Regions from separate parts of the Enterobacter sp. TMH.L2 genome, predicted to be linked through region 2. Evidence: predicted binding sites of a transcription regulator. Region 2 holds the regulator's gene; the other holds the start of a gene.
The links. Region 2 encodes CRP, which controls carbon source genes, mostly activating them, when cyclic AMP is high. Its sites were predicted from a motif close to ATGTGANNNNNNTCACAT; they were not measured.
Positions count from the first base shown of each region.

Region 1: a site for CRP is predicted at 3,120-3,137, ahead of ACREYP_RS20755 (YjcB family protein). Genes of this name have one in related genera too.

Region 1 covers NZ_CP193791.1:4,328,412-4,332,966, reverse strand. The annotation lists gene ACREYP_RS20780 (LysR substrate-binding domain-containing protein) at 1-78, opposite strand, end outside; gene ACREYP_RS20775 (carboxymuconolactone decarboxylase family protein) at 182-514, shown strand; gene ACREYP_RS20770 (tautomerase family protein) at 515-901, shown strand; gene ACREYP_RS20765 (ABC transporter substrate-binding protein) at 982-2,034, shown strand; gene modA (molybdate ABC transporter substrate-binding protein) at 2,034-2,738, shown strand; gene ACREYP_RS20755 (YjcB family protein) at 2,789-3,070, opposite strand; gene pdeC (cyclic di-3',5'-guanosine monophosphate phosphodiesterase PdeC) at 3,513-4,555, shown strand, end outside.
Region 2 covers NZ_CP193791.1:227,411-231,965, reverse strand. The annotation lists gene ACREYP_RS01060 (hydrolase) at 1-756, shown strand, start outside; gene ACREYP_RS01055 (YheU family protein) at 758-976, shown strand; gene ACREYP_RS01050 (phosphoribulokinase) at 1,067-1,936, shown strand; gene ACREYP_RS01045 (OsmC family protein) at 1,973-2,377, opposite strand; gene crp (cAMP-activated global transcriptional regulator CRP) at 2,690-3,322, shown strand; gene ACREYP_RS01035 (YccS/YhfK family putative transporter) at 3,385-4,555, shown strand, end outside.

The DNA.
Region 1 (4,555 bases), 710 kb from region 2:
GTCCGCTGCCCGGGCAAAGCTGCCGAGCGCCATGCCGGTCACAAAGGTGCGGAGAACGTCGAGATCTAAATTCGTCATAGTTATTGTCCTGAAAATCAGGATTATTGGTTAAAAAATATCTGATTTTTAGAATGATACTCAATGAGTATGCTCAGGTTGTCAACAACAGCCGGGAGGCTTCATGGGCGAAACATCATACGACATTCAACGGGTTTTGAGCCGGGCGCCAAAACTTGCCAGCATGAGCAACGACTTGTTATTCATGGATATCTGGGAAAGAGCGGAACTGAATAAACGCGATCGCAGCCTGATCACCGTGGCGGCGCTGCTGGCGCTGTACCGGCTTGAACAGCTGCCTATTCATCTCGAATTAGCGCGCAAAAATGGCGTCAGCGATGAGGAGTTAAGCGAGCTGATCACCCATCTGGCTTTTTATGCGGGCTGGCCTGCCGCCCACAGTGCGCTAAAGGTACTGGATAAGCTGATCGTCGGATGTCGTCGGGAGGAGCAATAAATGCCGGTACTTCATGTCACCTTATTAAAAGGAAAAACGGAGGCCTGGCTGGCGGCGGTTTCATCCAGCATACAGCGGGCGCTGGTGGAGGCATTTGATGTGCCGGAGGCAGATCTGTTTCAGGTTTTTCATGAGCAAGATAAATCAGCGCTGCGGTTTGATCGTCACTATATGGCGGGGCCGCGCAGCAATGACTGGCTTCTGATAGAGATAACGGCCGGTAAGCCACGAAGTATTGAGATGAAGCAGCGTTTTTACCGGGTCATTACCGATCAACTTGCCGAGTCACCGGGCATTCAGCCCAACGACGTTATGGTCGTCATTCGCCATAACAAGGCTGAGGACTGGTCGTTTGGTGGGGGCAAGGCGAGTTTGCTCGCGGAGTAAGATCTACCCCTTAAAAGCGCTGGGCGCGGGGGAATCATCGCTGTATATTTTCATACACAACGATCATAAGGACTCTCGCCGTGAACCGATTTACCCGCCGCCTGACGCTGGGCGCACTATTAGTACTTTCCCCGCTCGCCGCGCTGGCGAACCGCACGCTCACCGACCAGCTTGGCCGCCAGGTCACGATCCCCGACGAGGTTAACCGCGTCGTGGTGCTTCAGCACCAAACGCTCAACCTGCTGGTGCAAATGAACGCCACCGACAAAGTGGTTGGCATTCTGGCGAACTGGAAGCAACAGCTTGGCAGCGGCTACGCGCGCCTGGCCCCGGAGCTTGAGCATAAGGCCCAGTTAGGGGATTTAACCAGCGTGGACACCGAAAAGCTGGTGGCGCTGCACCCTCAGGTGGTGTTCGTCACCAACTATGCGCCGCAGGAGATGATCGACAGCATTAGCAAACTCGGCATCCCGGTGATTGCGATTTCTCTGCGGCACGATACACCGGGCGAGCAGGGCAAACTGAACCCGTCGATGCAGGACGAAGAGCAAGCCTATAATCTCGGCCTGAAAGAAGGCATCGAGCTGATTGGTGAAGTAGTTAATAAAGAGAAGCAGGCCAAAGCGCTGATCGACGCCACTTTTGCCGAGCGCAAGCTGGTCAGCGACCGCCTGAAAGACATCCCGGCAGACCAGCGGGTGCGGGCTTATATGGCCAATCCTGACCTGACCACCTACGGATCCGGGAAATATACCGGCCTGATGATGGCCCACGCGGGCGCGTTGAACGTGGCGGCGTCGACCGTGAAAGGTTTCAAGCAGGTGTCGATGGAACAGGTGATCGCCTGGGATCCGCAGGTGATCTTCGTGCAGGATCGTTACCCCAAAGTGGTGGATGAGATCGTCAGCAAGCCCGAGTGGCAGCCGATCGACGCGGTGAAAAGCCATCAGGTCTGGCTGATGCCGGAATACGCCAAAGCCTGGGGCTACCCGATGCCGGAAGCGATGGCGATCGGCGAGCTGTGGATGGCGAAAAAACTGTATCCCGCCAGATTCAAAGACATCGACATGAAGAAAGTGGCCGACAGCTGGTATCAGCGTTTTTACCGCACCCACTATGAAGGCGTTGAGTAATGACGCTGCAAATTCTGGCGGCGGGAAGCCTGCGGCGGGTCTGGCAGCCGCTTATGGCCCAGTTTGAGCAGGAAACTAGCTTGCCAACAGAGACGCAATTTGGGCCTGCGGGCCTGCTAAGAGCCCGTATAGAAGCCGGCGAAAACTGTTCGCTGTTTGCGTCGGCAAACATGGCGCACCCGCACACGCTGCTGGAGCGGGGCAAAGCTCGGGCGGTTCACCGGTTTGCCGGGAACGCCCTTTGCCTGACGGCGGCGGCGCACTGCGTTGATGAGCAGAGTACCTGGCTAACGCTATTGAGCAATCCGGCCTTACGCATTGGCACGTCCACGCCGGGCAGCGATCCTTCCGGGGATTATACCTGGCAGTTCTTTGGCAGATTTGAAGCTGAATTTGGCATCGCCCTGCAGCCGCGAGCCTTAGCCCTGGTTGGCGGACCGGACACGCAGGCCGTGCCCGACGGCAGGCTTGCGGCGCAGTGGCTTATTGCCAGCGGGCAGGCCGATCTGATGATTGGTTACCGAAGCTATGCCGCAGCGCTGCAGGCCCATCGTGAACTGCGGGTGTTCGAGATCCCGGCGTCCTACAATATTCAGGCCGATTATGGGCTGGCGGTATGCGACGAACGGGCGGAGCCGCTGCGGGCGTTCTTGGTCTCGGACGCTGCGCGGCAAATACTGCGGGATTACGGCTTTGTCGTCTGAAAGTAAAAAACCGCCGATGAAGGCGGTTTTTTTTAATGCTTCTCAGCCTGTTAAGGCATCATCGTCGGCCATTCGGGCGGCATTCTGGCGATGATCTCGACCAGCCCCGTTTTAAACGACGCCCAGATAATCGGGAAGTCACCGAGCGTCAGGCCCAATAAACCCATGGCAAACCAGCAGGATGCGGCAATCCCCAGCCCGCTGCTGATTATGGCTAAAGCCCGGTAATCCGAGCGGCGAAACTGAATATTCAGGCTGCTTGCCAAAAACATCAAAACCGCACTAAGCAGCGGCCAGCGTATGAGCATCACGCCGGTGGTGATTGTTGCCATGAACCTTGTTCCTCAAAAAGCTGCAATTTATTTTTATGTTGCACTGATAATGTGAAGTGTATCACTTTTGTGTGTTTAATCACCAGCGTTGTGATGGTTTTTTGCGCGGTTTTGAGGCCAGGTCGGCGGGGGTTTTTAGGAAAACCAGGACGTGGAAGGCGTGAACATTTTGTTTATCTGATGTTTACCACAATTTCGTTTAAATAATCATTCCCTGCTGCTTTAACCCCAGAAAAACTCATATTAACACGGTGGGTTAAATCTTAAGCTAAACAGCATCCCGGTTCCTCTTATCTCTTTGTTGCGCAAATTAATTTCCGCAGAGTTAACGGCTGAAGGCTATTGCTAAAGCAGGCTTTATGATGCAACGTAATCGGCGGTCATCAGGTTGTTCTAATAAAGTATAAAAACAGGCGCATAAAAGCAGAGACGTGTGAGCATCATGGTGAAACGGATTTATCTTAAGGCGTTGCGTACCTCAGGTTTTGTCCTGATCGTTTGCCTGCCGATAATGCTGGCAATTTATTTTGCCCATGTTCGCGCCACCAGTGACATCCAGCAGCACCTGCACTCTTTTGGCAAACTGGTGATGGAAAAAACGGAAATCGTCATCAGTCATGTTAATGAGGCGCGCAGCGAGGCGGAACGTTTTTCCGGGGAAATATGCAGTCCCCGGCATATGGCAAATATGCTGGATATTGTGCGCGGTAAACTTTTTGTCGCCGATTTAATTTACGTCAGTGGCGATAAGCTGCTGTGCTCGACCAGCTATAAGCCGTTAAAAGCGCTGCCAGCGCCGCGCCCTTCTTATACCCGTAAACCGGACGTCGCGATTTATTATTATCTGGATACGCCGTTTTATGCCGGGCATAAAATGACCTACATGCAACGTGGGCATTATGTGGCGGTGATTAACCCGCTCACCTGGTCAGAAGTTTTGTCCGAAGATGACTCGCTGATTTATGGCGTCTACGACACCGTCACCCGCAGTTTTTTCTCTTTAAGTCCGGGGGCCGACAGCGACCTGCTGCACAGTTTTATTCTGCGTAAAGAGAAAGCGTTTACCGAGGATAACCGTTTTTACGCCGTCGACCAGTCGGCTAAAAGACCGATTGCGGTGATTGTTTCCACGTCAGAAACCTTGTTTAACCGCCAGTGGTATCACCAACTGACGCTGACGCTTCCGTTAGGCGTTATTTGCAGCCTGCTGATATTAATTATGTGGTCCCGAACCCGTCAGCAATTAAATTCCCCGCGGCGGATGCTTTTAAGAGCGCTGGCCAGAAAACAGCTCAAACTTCACTATCAGCCCATTATTGATATTCAAAATGGCTATTGCGTGGGGGCGGAAGCGCTGCTGCGGTGGGTGAATTTTAATGGACAAACCATCAGCCCCGGGACGTTTATTCCGCTGGCAGAATCTGAAGGTCTGATTCACAAAATATCGGACTATGTGGTTGATGCCGTATTTAAAGATTTTGGTGA
Region 2 (4,555 bases):
AGCCCGTATGCTCACGGCATGATAGAAGCGGCGAAAAAACGCGGCTGGCTGGGCGTGGTGATGCATTTTCGCGGCTGCAGCGGCGTGCCGAACCGTAAAGAACGCATTTATCACTCCGGCGAAACCGAAGACGGTACTTACTTCCTCGAATGGTTAAACCAGCGCTACGGTGAAGTCCCCACCGCCGCAGTTGGTTTTTCGCTGGGTGGGAACATGCTCGCCTGCCTGATGGCAAAACAGGGCGCTGCCTGCACGCTGAAAGCCGGCGTGATTGTTTCCGCCCCGCTGATGCTTGAGCAGTGTTGCTACCACATGGAGCAGGGCTTCTCGCGCGTCTATCAGCATTACCTGCTGAATCTGCTGAAGAAAAATGCCGCCCGTAAGCTGAAGAGCTACCCTGGCTCGCTGCCTATCGACCTCCGCAAGCTGAAAAGCCTGCGCCGCATTCGCGAGTTCGATGACTTAATTACCTCGAAGATCCATGGCTTTGCCGACGCGCTGGACTACTATCGCCAGTGCAGCGCCATGCCGCTTTTGCCGGAAATTGCCGCTCCGACGCTGATTATCCACGCCAAAGACGACCCGTTTATGGATCACCACGTCATCCCGGATCGCGAAACGCTGCCACCCAATATCCACTACCAGCTCACGACTTACGGCGGCCACGTTGGCTTTGTCGGCGGGACTCTGCTGCGCCCACAGATGTGGCTTGAGCAGCGCATTCCCGACTGGCTAACCCGCTTCCTGGACCACTGAAATGATCATTCCCTGGCAAGATCTCGACCCTGAAACGCTCGACAATTTGATTGAATCTTTTGTATTACGGGAAGGCACCGATTATGGTGAGCAGGAGCGCTCGCTGACGCAAAAAGTCGCCGACGTGAAGCGCCAGTTACAAAGCGGCGAGGCCGTGCTGGTTTGGTCTGAACTCCATGAAACGGTGAACATTATGCCGCGCGGGCAGTTTCGCGGCTGACCGCTGACTGGCAGGGTGATCTATACTGGCTGAAAAGTATAACAAGCAGATACAGATCTCTTTTCCGATCCCTCACGGAGTTTTCACCCTATGTCAGCCAAACACCCGGTTATTGCGGTCACAGGTTCCAGCGGCGCCGGCACCACGACCACCAGCCTCGCTTTCCGCAAGATTTTCCAGCAGCTCAACCTGCGCGCCGCTGAAGTTGAAGGCGACAGTTTCCACCGCTATACCCGCCCGGAAATGGACATGGCTATCCGCAAAGCACGCGATGCTGGCCGCCATATTAGTTACTTTGGGCCAGACGCCAACGACTTCGGGTTACTGGAACGAACCTTTATCGAATACGGCCAGACCGGCAAAGGGCAAGCGCGTAAATACCTGCATACCTACGATGAAGCGGTGCCGTGGAACCAGGTGCCGGGTACTTTTACGCCCTGGCAGCCGCTCCCGGAGCCCACTGACGTCCTGTTTTACGAAGGCCTGCACGGCGGTGTAGTCACCCCTCAACATAACGTCGCCGACTGCGTCGATTTACTGGTAGGCGTGGTGCCCATCGTTAACCTGGAATGGATTCAGAAACTGGTGCGCGATACCAGCGAACGCGGCCATTCACGGGAAGCGGTGATGGATTCCGTAGTGCGCTCCATGGACGATTACATCAACTTCATTACGCCGCAGTTCTCACGTACCCATATCAACTTCCAGCGCGTTCCGACGGTAGACACCTCTAACCCGTTTGCCGCGCGAGCCATTCCGTCGCTGGACGAAAGCTTCGTGGTCATTCACTTCCGTGGGCTGGACGACATCGACTTCCCTTATCTGCTGGCAATGTTGCAGGGGTCGTTTATCTCCCACATCAATACATTGGTGGTACCGGGCGGGAAAATGGGGCTGGCGATGGAGCTGATCATGGCCCCGCTGGTGCAGCGGCTGGCAGAAGGCAGGAAAATTGCCTGATGGCGTAAGGGCGGTCTGTATACCGCCCTTTTCTACTTAGGTTTCAATAATTTCGTAGCTGTGGCTAATCTCTGCGGCTTTCTCCAGCATCAACGTCACCGAGCAATATTTCTCTGCGGTCAGCTCAACGGCGCGGGCAACCGCACTTTCTTTCAGCTCTTTCCCGGTCACAACAAAATGCAAATGAATGCGGGTGAACAGACGAGGTGCTTCTTCACGACGTTCGGAAGTCAGTTTCACCTCACAATCCGTCACATCATGGCGGCCTTTTTGCAGAATCGACACCACGTCAATTGAGCTACAACCGCCCGCGGCCATCAGCAGCATTTCCATCGGGCTTGGCGCTTTATCCCCGGAGTCCCCGTCCATCAGAATTTGGTGGCCAGAAGCGGATTCGCCGAGGAAGGTCATGCCTTCCACCCATTTAACACGTGCCTGCATTTTACCTACTCCCGTAATAAAAATTTCTTTCAGATTACGCGTCTACGTGAAAACTGGCAACGTAAGGCGATCCAGGTCATGCTGAAACGAGACAATACAAGACACTAACCAAAAGCTATGCTAAAACAATCCGGATGCTGCTGCGATACAGAGACGTTTATGCCGTAAGCAGAGGAAACGACTAATTACAGGCCGCAGGGTTAACCTGCCCGCCAGCTCCCAGGGCTTGGGAAAATTTCACGATTGCAACGCCAGACAAGAGGTTCCGCGTCTTGTCTTTGGTAGCCAGTTTATAACAGAGGATAACCGCGCATGGTGCTTGGCAAACCGCAAACAGACCCGACTCTCGAATGGTTCTTGTCTCATTGCCACATTCATAAGTATCCGTCGAAGAGCACGCTGATTCACCAGGGTGAAAAGGCGGAGACGCTGTACTACATCGTCAAAGGCTCCGTAGCTGTTCTGATTAAAGATGAAGAAGGCAAGGAGATGATCCTTTCTTATCTGAATCAGGGTGATTTCATTGGTGAATTAGGTTTGTTCGAAGAAGGCCAGGAGCGTAGCGCCTGGGTTCGCGCCAAGTCAGCCTGTGAAGTAGCTGAAATTTCCTATAAAAAATTCCGTCAGCTGATTCAGGTCAACCCGGACATCCTGATGCGTCTTTCTTCCCAGATGGCGCGCCGCCTGCAGGTAACTTCTGAGAAAGTTGGCAACCTCGCCTTCCTCGACGTGACCGGCCGCATTGCTCAGACGCTGCTGAACCTGGCTAAACAGCCGGATGCCATGACCCACCCGGACGGGATGCAAATCAAAATCACCCGCCAGGAAATCGGTCAGATCGTGGGCTGCTCCCGCGAAACCGTTGGCCGTATTCTGAAAATGCTGGAAGATCAGAACCTCATTTCCGCCCACGGTAAAACGATTGTCGTTTACGGCACCCGTTAATTAGCCCTTATAAAGGCGTGTCGCTTCGGTAACACGCCTTTTTTGTCTCTACAATTCAGGCTATGTGGAAGAGATTAATTTACCACCCAGAAGTTAACTACGCGCTGCGGCAAACGCTGGTGCTGTGTCTTCCCGTGGCTGTCGGCCTGCTGCTTGGCAGCCTGCAAAACGGCCTTCTCTTCTCGTTAGTTCCCGCCTGCTGCAACATTGCCGGGCTGGACACGCCGCACAAGCGCTTCTTCAAACGATTGATCATCGGCGGCAGTCTGTTCGCTCTCAGCAGCCTTATCCTGCAGCTTCTGCTGCTTTACACCCACATCCCGCTGCCGGCGATATTGATCGTCATGGCTCTGCTGCTCGGTGTGACGGCAGAAATCAGCTCACTTCACGCCCGCCTGCTGCCCGCATCGCTGATCGCCGCTATTTTTACGCTCAGCATGGCCGGGAATATGCCGATCTGGAAGCCCATGGTGCTCTATATCTTCGGCACCATCTGGTACGGCGCCTTCAACTGGTTCTGGTTCCGGCTATGGCGTGAACAACCGCTCAGGGAGTCGCTCAGCCTGCTGTACCGCCAGTTGGCAGATTACTGCGAAGCAAAGTACAGCCTGCTGACCCAGCATACCGACCCGGAAAAAGCGCTGCCGCCGCTGCTGGCCCGCCAGCAAAAAGCCGTCGACCTGATCACTACCTGCTACCAGCAGCTGCATATGCTATCGGCCAACCAGCAAAACGGCTACAAGCGTCTGTTACGCGCTTTCCAGGTTGCGCTGGATCTGCAGGAACACATTTCGGTTAGCCTGCATCAGCCTGAAGAGGTGCAAAAACTGGTCGAGCAAAGCCATGCGGAAGCCGTGATCCGCTGGAATGCTCAAACCATCGCCGCGCGCCTGCGCGTGCTGGCAGACGATATTCTTTACCACCGCTATCCAACGCGCTTTACCATGGATAAGCAGATCGACGCCCTGGAAAAAATCGCCCGCCAGAATCCGGACAATCCAGTGGGGCAGTTCTGCCATTACCACTTCAGCCGCATTGCCCGGGTACTGAAAACCCAGCGGCCGCTGTACGTGAGGGATTTAATGGAGGACAGGGAACGCCGTTTACCGTTTTTCCCGGCCCTGAAAAGCTATCTCTCGTTTAAATCCTCCGCTTTGCGCAGCTCCGCGCGCTTAGGTGTGATGCTGACCATTGCCAGCCTGCTGGGCTCCTTCTTACACCTGCCAAAGCCGT